Regions from separate parts of the Lutispora sp. QWL-02 genome, predicted to be linked through region 2. Evidence: riboswitches for the same ligand, from Rfam matches in the RefSeq annotation. Region 2 holds a riboswitch; each other region holds the start of a gene.

Region 1 (3,173 bases), 930 kb from region 2:
TCAGGGGTGAGAACATGATGGAGTATCCTTCCAAATATGATTTTTTTCTTAGCTTTAAAGCCCTTATCAATGATGATGGACATTTTGTTGACTATATATTGGTAAGCCTAAGTGATAATTTTCAAAACGCTACAAATATAAAGGCTGAACGAATACTGGGCAGAAAAATATCTGAAATAGTATTGGAATATGAAAACGATGTATTTGGGATAAAGGATATTTACTACAACATGATACCAAAGACTAGAAGAAAGTTTGAAAAGCATATATACGAATTAGACAGATGGTATTCAATCAATATTTTTAGTGATGATAGAGACTATCTAATACTTTTTTATAATGATATTTCAAGAATCAAAAAATCAAAGGAATCGTCTGCCGACCACATAAGAAATAGGGGAGAAATATATGATTTAGAGGAGAAGCGGGAGTATTTTGGCTATAAGGATAAATTGACAGGCCTTTACAACAGAGACTTTTTTGATGAGGAGCTTTCAAGACTGGACAGCTTTAGACAATTGCCCATAAGTGTAATAATTGGTGATCTAAACGGACTTAAGCTTATAAATGATGCTTTTGGTCATGACATGGGCGATAAAGCTTTAAAAAGGGTAGCTGAGATAATGAAGAGGGCTTTCAGAAAAGAAGATATAGTCAGCAGGGTGGGGGGAGATGAATTTGTAGTTTTGCTTCCCAAAACTACAGAAAAAACTGCCTTGTCTATAGTAAATAGAATAAAAGAAGACTGCATAGCAAATCCTCTTGACTTTATCAAAATAAGCATTAGCTTTGGAGCAGCAACTAAAAAAAATGGAGAAGAAGACATATTTGAGATTTATAGAAAAGCCGAGGATAGGATGTATTTCAATAAGCTTACGGAGAGCAAAGAAGCGAAGCTGTCAATGATCAAGTATCTTAAGGATAGGCTAGAGGAGATATCCTTTGAAACAAAGGCACATTATGAAAGGCTCAAAGGCCTGTGCCTCATGTTGGCTGATAAGCTGGGCCTGTCTGATATAGAAAAGGAAGAATTAAAACTCCTATGCGAGTTCCACGACATTGGTAAAATCGGTATTCCATCACAAATATTGCAGAAAAAAGGTGCTTTGAACAGTGATGAATGGGAAAGAGTGAGGCGTCATAGCGAGATAGGCTACCACATCATAGGAGCATCGAGAGAGACATTGGCAATAGATGAATTGATACTTATACACCATGAGAGATGGGATGGAAAAGGTTATCCTGGACTTTTGAAACAGGATGAAATACCTCATACAGTTAGAATATTTGCCATTGCAGATTCATATGATGCTATGGTAAATGACAGACCATACAAAAGCGCAATAAATAATGCTGAGGCTTTAAGAGAAATAGAGAGCAAAGCAGGAACTCAATTTGACCCATATCTGGCAAAAATCTTTGTTCAAATGATGAGAAGAGAAGAAGTAGCCATATAAGGGGAATTTAGTTTTTATGCTTAATTTCGATAGAAATGAAAAGGCAAACCTAGCGAAAGTTAGGGACGCAAAGCTATGAATCTAAAGCTTACTAAGCTATGATTGTCAGGCTGCAATGTTATTTAATATTGCAGCCTGATTTTTTATAGAAATATCAAGAATTGCGAATTCAGCTTATTAAAGAAGGAGGTGAAAAAATGAAAGGAAAGTTAAAAAAATCCATCGCATTTCTGATGGTATTAGTAATGATTTTCAACGTGGGCATTGCAGCATTTGCTGATGAAACTATTCTGAGTAATTTAAATCAAACAAAAGGTGATAGCAGCGGAGAGGGAAAGCAGACCACCGTTATTGATGCAGTTTATGGAGGGCATCCGGGAGGCCCTGCGAATCCTATTCAACAACCTGTAATACAGAAGGTCTACGAAATTAAATATTTGCTTAAAGAAACAGATGAACCAATTCCAGGCTTGGATGTGGTAACAGGTTCCGGCGATGTAGGCTCTACTATAGAGATTACTCATCCGGAAGTAGAAGGATACCAGGTTTTAGCTGATCAACCCATTAGTCTTGTAATAAACGAAGATGAAGAATTGAATAAAGTTGTAGTTTATTATGAGAAGATTGAGGCAGTTATCGAGAAACCTATAACTTTAACTTCTGAAATTGATGGAATTACTATTACAGTATCTGCTGATGCCGGGGTTATACCTAATGATACAATTCTTTCAGCAAGACTCATATCTGATAATGAATCTTTGGATTATGTAGAAGCAATTAGGGAAAATGAAGGAATTAATTTAGGACAGTTTCTAGCATTTGATATTACTTTGTTAAGCGGGAATGGTATCGAAATTCAGCCAAATGGAGAAGTATCAGTTAGTTTTTCCGGCGTTGAGTTCACTAATGATTTAGATGAGATTTTGGTTTATCATTTAGAACCTACCATGATTAGCAGGAATAAAACTCAGGAATTTAGAACGATGTCTGTTCCAAAAGCCTCAACTGATGGGATTAGGGTTAACAACATGCCAGCAAGAGTTCATAATGGAGTAGTTAGATTTAGCACAGACCATTTCTCAATTTATTTGGTTGGTACTACTGCAGCGGCAACCTATCAATTTTATAATGGCAGTGATCTAGTAGACACACAGATTATTCTGAATGGAGAATTTTTAGTAGAACCCAAGACTCCGGAAGCATCAGCAGGTAAAAAATTTATCGGTTGGGTTGTTGAAGGTGAAACGGCTCCTATAAATTTTGCTGAATCTAGGAATGTTACAACAAATAGTATTATAAAAGTAAATGCAGTATTTGAAGATGTATGTTATGTATACTTTGTCTATGATGGTAATGTAATAGCTACAAAAGAAATTGAACCTAATACAAATGTCGATCCTTCAAGCGTTCCTTTGGTTGTAAATAAACCAGGCAAAGCATTTTCACATTGGTCAACAACTATTGATGGGACAGAGTTTGATTTCAGCACAATAATTACACAAGATACTACATTATATGCTGTGTTAGCAGATCGTTGGAAGGTTACATTTGATACTCAAGGCGGAAGTGCTTTATTACCTAAATATATCATAGGTGGATCTTCTATAGGAACAATTGAAGCTACAACAAAATCCGGATATACATTTAAGTACTGGTCGCTGACATCTAATGGATCAGCTTATAATCTTAACTTACCAGTCACATCGGACATTAAGC
Region 2 (3,173 bases):
AGGATAGCTCCATTTCTTTCAACGATATAGGAGGACAAGAGATAGCTAAAAATGAGCTGCGGGAAGCCCTTGAATTCATAAAAAGCAATGACAAGCTAAAAGCCTTAGGTATTCGCCCATTAAAGGGTATATTATTGAACGGGCCCCCTGGAACAGGAAAAACTCTATTGGCAAAAGCTGCAGCTCAATACACCAATTCCATATTTTTATCAGCCAGCGGCTCTGAATTTGTAGAAATGTATGTAGGTGTAGGCGCCAAAAGGGTTCGTCAGCTATTCACCCAGGCCAAACAAGCTGCAAAAAGGATGAACAGGCACAGTGCCGTAATCTTCATTGATGAAATCGAGGTGCTGGGCGGAAAAAGAGGACAAAACCACAGCCACCAGGAACACGATCAGACACTCAACGAGCTTTTGGTCCAAATGGACGGAATTTCTTCTGACGATGAGGTAAAAGTCCTTGTGATTGGAGCGACTAATAGGTCGGATATGCTGGATTCGGCGCTCCTGCGCCCCGGAAGATTTGACCGCATTGTAAAGGTTGATTTGCCCGATAAAAAGGGAAGGGCTCATATTTTAAAGCTCCATACAAGGAATAAGCCTTTATCCGCAGAAGTCGAAATAGAGGCTATAGCAAGGGATACCTTCGGGTTCTCCGGAGCCCAGCTGGAAAGCGTAGCCAATGAAGCGGCCATATTGGCAATGCGAGATGAATCAAAAGAAATATCTTCCGTGCATTTTAAAAATGCTATTGAAAAGGTTATGATGGGAGAAAAGCTTGACAGGCTTCCCAGTGTCGATGAGAAGCTTAGAATTGCAATACATGAATCAGGCCATGCTCTGATAGGAGAGCTTTTATTCCCGCATTCCGTAGCCAGTGTGAATGTTGCATCAAGGAGCAATGCTCTTGGTTATGTGCGCAATACACAGGAAGACGATATGTTTCTTTATACCTGTGATTACCTTAATGGCCGCATCGCAGTATCCTTAGCCGGAGCTCTGGCCGAAGAGGTTCTGTTGAGCTCCAGAAGCACAGGAGCGTCAAGCGATTTTCAGAATGCATCGGACCTTGCCCGCCATATAGTATATGGAGGCATGTCTGAATTAGGCATAATATCGGCCGAAGATTTGCCAAAGGAAAAACTTCACAATGCTATTTCATCCATATTGGGAGAGGTAGAAAAAAGCACCCTTTCTCTATTGAATGAAAACATACAAATATTGAAGGATGTATCCAGCGAGTTATTGGATAAAGAAACTCTGTCCGGTGATGAGCTAAGAGCTTTGATCAAAAAAGAAGCCGCATAAAAAATATTGTCATTCTATAGGCTATAAGCCTGAGGATGACAATATTTTTGCTTATTTGCACCATTCCATAGATCTCTCCACAGCCTTTTCCCATCCTATATATTTTTCATTTCTCAGCTCATTACTCATGCATGGTATGAATATCCTATCAAGAAGTCCATTCCTTTTGTATTTCATCCTTGCTGTTCCAAAGACCTGAACCGAGACCCGCCAAATATGAGGCACCCAACGCAGTTGTCTCTATCATTCTTGAATCTATACAATCTCTTTACTGTTTACTATAAGATAAGTAGATATAAAGAATAAAGCAACAAAAATAAAAAATGATGCTGCAATAACTATTCCCAATACTTCTCACCCCTTCCCCGTTATGGCGAAAAATGCCTTTCATAATGCCGACAGCAACGCTTGATTATATGCATATTGAACTAAATAAAGCCGCCAATCATAAGATAGCGACTTTATAAATAACGCATCCACATTATTTAGCACGGCAACTGGCTGGCTTAGTAATCTTCACTGTAGCCCCTATAGCTTTGCGTCGCCACCTTTCGATGGGTTTGCCTTTATCAAGTTTTGTTTAATTGAATTATATTCCTGTATTCAACTCGTGGACATATGTCTAAATATACATTTATTTAGCACTAAAGACCCTGTTTTTTTATATAATTTGCAGGTATTATAGGCTATTATTTATAAGGCTATCAGTATATTTATCCAGATCTAGCACTAAAACAAGCTGCATCGGAATTTTATTTCTCCGCTAATTCTCTGATAGCATTCAGCGTTCTATCTATCTCTTCCATCGTATTGTATGGAGCAAGCCCTACACGCACCAGCCCGCCGCTCTCTCTCAAGCCTAAAACCCTGACCAGTTTTGAAGCATAAAAATCTCCATCCCACACAAATATGCCTCTGTCTGAAAGATATTCGGCTACTTCTCTCGGAGATTTGTTTTTCATGGTAAAGGATACTGTCGAAGTTCTTGGATATCCCTTTGGAGGACCATAAATTCTAACTCCCGGTATTCTTTCCAATCCATCTATAAAATGCTCTGTTATCGGCTGTTCATAAGCTTCCAGAGCCAACATACCGGCGACCACATTTCTTCTTCTGCCTATGAAGCCTTTTAACTCTTTTTCAAATTCACTTCCGTAGGTCTCGCCTATAGAAGCAATAAACTCTATAGCTTCTGCAGCTCCTGCTATTCCTTCGTGATTTAATGTCCCGGTCTCAAATTTATAAGGTGCAAAATCATCCTGTTCTTTAACTTTTATAGTCCTTAGCCCTTCTAATTTCTCCTTTTTGGAATATAGTACCCCAATATGCGGACCGAAGAACTTATATGCAGAACAGAAAAGGAAATCCGTATCCAAGTCTTTAACATCTATAGGGCCGTGAAGAGCATAGTGTACTGCATCCACAATAGTAAGTGCTCCTACTTCATGAGCCATTGAAACCATTGTCTTCACATCGCTGATAGTCCCTACTCCGTTTGAAGCATAGTTGAACGCTGCAACCTTGGTTTTATCATTGAGCTTGCTTTTAAAGTCGTTCATATCAATTATACACTTTTCCAGATCCACCTTGACATTATGTATTATTATACCCCTTTCCTCCTGCATCTCCCAGGGTCCTCTATTGCACTCATGATCTATATCAGTAATAATCACTTCATCCCCGGGCTTAAGATCTCTGGCTATAGCAGAAGCAAGGTTGAAATTTATTGTTGTAGAATTGGCACCAAAGGAAACCTCATCCCAAGAACATCCAATAAAATCTGCAAAAGCTTTTCTGGTTTCCAAAAGCATATTATCTGTCTCAACGCTGGTGGCAAAAACTCCGTGAATATTGCAATTATGCCAT
Region 3 (3,173 bases), 2.1 Mb from region 2:
TGGGCTACCGGAGATTTATATCCGATGCCCTGGGGCAGCCTGTTGCTGTAAATATTGTTTCTCAGGGATTCATCAAAATATTTGCTGTTAGCCTCCCCGAAGGTCTTGCCCTCATAAAGCAGATCCAAGATATGCCCCAGATCCCTTGGCGTGGTCCTGGGTCCTTTGCTGGCGCCGTACCTTTTGATGTTTTCATTATATGACATAGCCGGAGCAGGGCCTATCTCACTATATACATAGGTATTCTTCAGCCCCAGCTCTAAAAAAACTTCATTGAGCTTAACGTTGCCGAAATGCCTCAGCAATGTATTAAAATATCCGTTAACGGAATGAGTTATCATCTTATAGGTGAGCTGCTTCATGTTATACTTGCTTCCTGTAATTTCATCCGTATACTCTTTATCGATATCCAACTCTCCCAAATTATTTAAATAATATACCACTGCCGCCGCTGCCAGCTTGCAGGTTGACGCCGTCTGGAAAAAGCCCTCGCCTTCAAACTTGTCGGATAGCTTGCTGCCGTTGTAATCATATTCATAGCCTGTTTTTAATTCCTTTATATATATGCCTATGGTACCTTTTCCGCCGTTTTTCGCAAAGCTATTCACTTGTTTCTTTACCATGGCATCAATATCATCATAGAAGCGCTTTTCCGCCTCTGCCATCCTTTGCTCTTCTATCTCTGAGTCCTGCCCGTCCTCCTGCCAATCCGGATCACTTATCAACCCCTCGAAGGGCAGCCTATTTTTCTGCACCGCGTCTCCTGTTGTCTCGTCTTGCTGAGCTGATGCATTGGGCTCTGTAAGCCCTTCGCAGCATGGCAAAATAACAGAGGTAAAAGTAAATGATAAAATAAGAATGAAAGTCAAGATTCTTTTATTATTCACGAAACCACCCAGCCTTCCAGAAATTAAGAAGCAACAAAAGTTCTCCTGAATTTTAGATATGCTGTAGGACGGGTGGATATTACATCAAATTGACTGTTTTACCTATCAGTTTTCTACATATGATATATCCAGTTCTATTTTAGCGTTATCGTCTAATATTAAGGGTATGCACACAACCGTTGATTTAGCTGCACTTAATTGCATGTTATCTCCGGTTAAGACTGTGGGAGGCGTTATATCCACATGAATATTTTTTTTCGAAAAAATTGTTGCCGTATTCCCTAATATCATATTGCACAGCTCTGCAATGGCGCTTTTGGACATTTCATCGAGGGTCTGTATAGGCATTCCGCCCATCATTGCAGAAACGATCTTATAAGCTGTTTCATAATCAAAAGATACTACTACATTTCCGCGAATTTTACCTGCCAGGCCTATTATAATCATAACTTTGTCGCCGGTATATGGTGTGGCTTTAACATATAGCTCTCCAATGGCAGGCTCAAATCCAGTGGTTTGCCTTATCACGCTTCGACTTGCTGTGATGAATGGATTTATATATTCAACGTTCATTTACTGGCTCTCCTTTTATATGTAATTTTTGCTGCTTTAAACGGGATATACACCAATCCCGCTTACAAATCAAAAAAACCATAGTACAAATTTACCACGGTTTGAATAAGACAGTACTCCTATTGCAGCCCGACTATCGTAGTGTCCCACATTAGACTCGTAGCTTTGCGTCCCTGACTTTCGACAGGTTTGCCCATTATTGATTATACAAATTATTTTTATATTACCATCTGAAAATTGATATGTCAATATTTATCTTCTTTTCGGCATGCTGCATAACAGGCTATATCGTGAAGTTAGGTTGTCAATCCTTGAGTCGTTTACCTTTACAGGAGAGCTTTATTGAAGAAATGACATAATCCACCAGAGGTTATGGACAGGTCTTTTAAAAAAGTATATAGGTATTTTGAGATGAAGAAACTGTGCCATGAGGAGGAACCTGAGCGTTATATGGATGTCAGGCATGTATGCAAATGTGGTTCTATGCTGTCTTAGCTTTGGTTTCTACCAGTTCTATATCAGCTATGTGAAAATCGGCTCTGTTTGTTACGATCCAATCGAAATACTGATAATAAACCTTGAAACAGCTTCCTTTCTTATAAGGAAATCCATGCTTCTGATACCAATCCGTCTTCAATCTTACCTTGTCCCCATAATTATAGCTGCTGCACTCATATTCTTCGCATTGATCCGGTTTCATTTGATAATCCGCTCCTTTAAAATTATTTTATAACGTGCAAGCTCCAAACCTCATAATATAAAGAAAATAAAGACCTCCTAATCCATAGAAAGATATAGGAGGTTAAGAAACTCTGTATCTAAATGTTTAATATAGTGTCACTGCTCAAAATTAAGGTAATCTGTAAACAGGCATCATAAAATACAGTTTACATAATTGCCCCCTAATCTTAACTCAATTATAGTTTTCACACCCTTCAATGTCAAATGCTTCACCTCAGATGGTAGCAACTGTGAGACTATATAGAAGGCATGAATCGATTTAGATGTGTATCTTTAAGAATACTTCCATTTCTCTCCTTCTACATAGCTTGAACTATATTCATCTTTATTTTTTATATACTACTTCACCATTAATAATTGTATAGGCAACAGTTGCATTCGTATCTACCGCAGGCATCCCCTTAAAAATAACTATGTCTGCATCCTTACCTTCCTCAATAGAACCTACTCTGTCTTCAATGCCCAATATCTTGGCAGGATTGATTGTCAGCATATTGAGCACTCTCTCTATATCTCCGCCAAAACGAATTACTTCACCGGCTTGTATAATGATTACCTCCGGGTTTAATATGGGACCGTCAGTCATTATCGCACAGTTTACTCCTTTTTTGTCCAATTCCACCAGGACTCCTATGTCGATTTTGCCGCACTCCCCCGGCAGTAAAGGTACACCAATAGGTCCATAAATAACTCCTCTGCAGCCCGAGTCGACTATATCATCAATAAAATCACCGGCTCCCCAAGCATGATCAAGGGTAAACTCCACATTAAATTCCTTTGCTATCCTAATAGTTGTAAGCATATCAAACTGCTCGCAATGGACCTTGATGGGTATTTCCCTTCTAAGCACTCTGCAGACATTTTCCAACCCTGTATCATAAGGCACCATGGATGATCCATCATCCTTAGCTCCTGCCCTTTTATCCATGTATTCCTTTCCCTTAATAAGGGTCTCTCTCATAACTTGCGCGA
Region 4 (3,173 bases), 790 kb from region 2:
ATATTGTGTCGGATTCTCTTCACCTGGCAGAGGCTCTTCTACCTGCATTGCATGTATAGTGAAGTCGGCCTTCAATCCTAGCTTCTGGAATTCGTTGCCTGCACTCTTATGAAGGGCTACTGCAAATTCAACCTTTCTATTATCTCCTTGATTCATAAAAATAAAGGGATCAAAATATCCTCCGTTGTCATATATCATTTTGTAGAGGCTCCCTACATAGAGGATATCATCTTCAACGCCATCATAAGCCTTTGCGGTTACAGCTACATACAGTTTTTTCAAGAAATCATTGAATAACGCATCGCTAACCGGCTCTCCCGTCAGGTTATTCTGTCTTACATTTTCTACTGTCAATCTATAAACCTTTGAGGACAATGAACCTTTATTTATCAGGTCAAAATATCCTTTTTCGGGATCATAGGCATATTGCGGCGGCTCGTTTCTGTCATTTTCAGCTTCGTAATTAAAGGATGGCTGCAAATTCTGTATTGTAAAGTTTGCTATAGTGCCTTCTCCACCACCGGCTTCTATCTCCAATGTGCCTGCTTGGAACGCTGCTGTGCTGGCTGCCTGGCTGGTAAACCATGCCATGGTGCCGACCCCAGCTAAGCTAAAGAGTATAGTTACGGCTATCATCATAGCGAGAAATTTCTTTTTCATTCAATCTCCTCCTATTTACTTTTTAGCAAGCTGCACAATTAATTAGCTGGGGTATATTGCTGAGTCCATCCTGGATTTTCGGTCTGGGTTGCATCAAAAGTAAAGTTTAGTGTGCCTGCTTTACCTTGATAGCTATTGTCTGCTCCTTCAGGAAGTCTGTAACTCATAACTAAATCTGTTTCTCCTGCGGCTGCTAAAGGTGTATTGAATTCTACAGGCTGGAATGCTCCAACATTGACCCACTCACCGTCATTTATTTTAATCTGAAGGGGATGATTGCCGCTGAACAGCCCCGTATCATTGGATGTTGTCATGCTTACCCTAAACTTCAAAGGCAATGTGCCAGTATTGCTAATTTTTATGGTATTGGAATCGGACCAAACTGGATATATATTAGAAATATCTTTGCTAAACTGAACTGTTTCATTAGCCTTAATCTCCAATGTACCTGCCGTAAACACATTATCTGCACTTGTTGCCTGGCTTGTGAACCACGCGAAGGATCCTGCACCTATACCAAAGGCCAGCATTGCTATCAATACTAAACTGATTATCGCTTTCTTTTTCATTTTTTCTTCCTCCCAATTTTTAAATTATTTTTTTTGATACCGAAACCTAAGCCCTGTCATCCTCCATCTTTAACGAAAAAATTCATTGTTATCCAAATTACTCCTTTCCCATGTATTTTTCATATCCTTAACGGGCATATATGTTGATAAAGGGCTAGCCCCTTATATCCTCAGCTTTTTCTTCTTTCTTACTCTTTTCTTCTTCATCCATCTCTTTTAGAAAATTCTTTATCTCTCCTCCAGCCAGCACCCCTACGGGTACCAATATAAAAAGCACCATGCCGATGGGAGTCTGGATGAATTTGGTCACATATCCCCCTTTGGGTATCCTGAAAATGTATTTGCCTACGATGTTTTCGCTATTGGCCTTAAGGTCTAAATCCTCTACGTTATTAGCATCTCCTTTGGTGACAAAGCTTCCGTCCGGATTTTTATCTGTTATCCTGTGAGTCACCAATGTGTTTCCGGAGGCTCTAAAGGTTATGATATCCCCTTTATCCAGTTCCTCCATCTTTACAGCCTTTGTTATTATCATATCTCCCGGCTTAATAGCAGGGCTCATGCTGCCCGTCAGAACATACATAAATTTGAAGCTTCCGATACCGGGAACATGCTTTGGATCTGATTTCGCTTTGAAAGAGGAAAAAATAAAAAGTGCAAGGCACAAAACCAAGGCTGCACAGACCACATCAAAGAATATTTTGATATACTTTTTTATCAATCGTTCCTTCCCCCCGTATCCCTCTGATTTTTTTAGTTAAATATATGGACATGAATAAGGTTTTATTCCTATATACATAGGAATTTTTTACTATATTTGCAGCTATAGTATTGACTTTTCCATCTTTTTTATTCCTTAGAATTTTATTCTATGGAAATATTTTATGCATTTGCTCCAAATAAATGATAAGCGCCATCGAAGGAGAAAAATAATTATTTTAAAGCCATGCCTGGCACACATAGAAAAACCCACCTACATTTGTAAGTAGATGGGTCGGTTGCACCATTGGCTAAATACACTCCAGGTGCCCATTTAGAAAGTGTATCTCATTGCCTCCCATATAGTATAAAGGACTTATTTTCTACAGGACTATATTACTATAGGTGGGAAGGCAAATTTTGTTATATTCAGTTGTCGTTTTATATTTTTTTTAAAACAATGTTTTATTGGTTCTTTGCTTTTTCTTCCGATTATACCTTTTTTTTCATTCCTTTGCTGCCGCTCAGGGCGGCGGACCGGATCAGTTCAAGCCCTTCATGCTCAGGCTTATCCGGCTTCTTTCCAGATCCACCTCCAGCACCTTGACCTTTACAATGTCCCCAACCTGTACAACTTCCATGGGACGCCTAACAAATTTATCTGCCAGCTCCGATATATGGACCAGACCGTCCTGATGGACGCCAATATCCACAAAGGCTCCAAAATCTATTACATTCCTCACGGTCCCTGTAAGTATCATGCCCGGCTTCAGGTCCTTCATTTCCAGCACATCGGTATGAAAAATGGGCTTAGGCATCTCATCTCTTGGGTCTCTGCCCGGCTTCTGCAGTTCCTTTATTATATCCCTCAATGTAGGCACTCCTACACCTATCTCCTCCGAAAGCTTTTCAACATTAAGGCCGTTGACCTGCTGCAGGACTTCTGCCAGTAATTTGGGCTCGCTTTTATCACATCCCAGCTTTTCAAGCAGTATCGTAGCTGCTTCATAGGATTCAGGATGCACTGCCGTATTATCCAGTATGTTTTGGGATTCGGGTATCCTCAGGAAGCCCGCGCACTGTTCGAAGGCCTTTTCTCCAAGCTTTTTCACCTTCAAAAGCTCCTTTCGGCTCTTGAACTTGCCGACTTCTTCCCTATAGGCCACCAAATTTTTTGCCACTGCAGAGTTTATGCCGGATACATATTGCAGAAGAGACGGAGTGGCAGTATTCAGATCTACCCCG

Evidence for each region. A riboswitch is a leader RNA that binds a small molecule or an ion and turns the genes downstream of it on or off. The one in region 2 is predicted to bind cyclic di-GMP.
Region 1: it holds a riboswitch for cyclic di-GMP, as region 2 does, so the genes downstream of both, AC4HCY_RS19600 (S-layer homology domain-containing protein) here and AC4HCY_RS15095 (glycerol kinase) in region 2, are expected to answer to the same signal.
Region 3: it holds a riboswitch for cyclic di-GMP, as region 2 does, so the genes downstream of both, AC4HCY_RS04850 (chemotaxis protein CheX) here and AC4HCY_RS15095 (glycerol kinase) in region 2, are expected to answer to the same signal.
Region 4: it holds a riboswitch for cyclic di-GMP, as region 2 does, so the genes downstream of both, AC4HCY_RS18940 (signal peptidase I) here and AC4HCY_RS15095 (glycerol kinase) in region 2, are expected to answer to the same signal.

What each region holds. Positions count from the first base shown of each region.
Region 1 covers NZ_CM177762.1:4,112,392-4,115,564, reverse strand. The annotation lists gene AC4HCY_RS19605 (HD-GYP domain-containing protein) at 15-1,457, shown strand; cyclic di-GMP riboswitch class I at 1,490-1,575, shown strand; gene AC4HCY_RS19600 (S-layer homology domain-containing protein) at 1,655-3,173, shown strand, end outside.
Region 2 covers NZ_CM177762.1:3,181,657-3,184,829, forward strand. The annotation lists gene AC4HCY_RS15090 (AAA family ATPase) at 1-1,307, shown strand, start outside; partial or broken gene AC4HCY_RS15095 (glycerol kinase) at 1,359-1,557, opposite strand; cyclic di-GMP riboswitch class I at 1,797-1,882, opposite strand; gene AC4HCY_RS15100 (cysteine desulfurase-like protein) at 2,060-3,173, opposite strand, start outside.
Region 3 covers NZ_CM177762.1:1,104,077-1,107,249, reverse strand. The annotation lists gene AC4HCY_RS04855 (serine hydrolase) at 1-887, opposite strand, end outside; gene AC4HCY_RS04850 (chemotaxis protein CheX) at 993-1,460, opposite strand; cyclic di-GMP riboswitch class I at 1,581-1,664, opposite strand; gene AC4HCY_RS04845 (hypothetical protein) at 1,942-2,160, opposite strand; gene AC4HCY_RS04840 (amidohydrolase family protein) at 2,527-3,173, opposite strand, start outside.
Region 4 covers NZ_CM177762.1:3,968,199-3,971,371, forward strand. The annotation lists gene AC4HCY_RS18930 (TasA family protein) at 1-660, opposite strand, end outside; gene AC4HCY_RS18935 (TasA family protein) at 699-1,229, opposite strand; gene AC4HCY_RS18940 (signal peptidase I) at 1,384-1,950, opposite strand; cyclic di-GMP riboswitch class II at 2,213-2,296, opposite strand; gene AC4HCY_RS18945 (Tex family protein) at 2,471-3,173, opposite strand, start outside.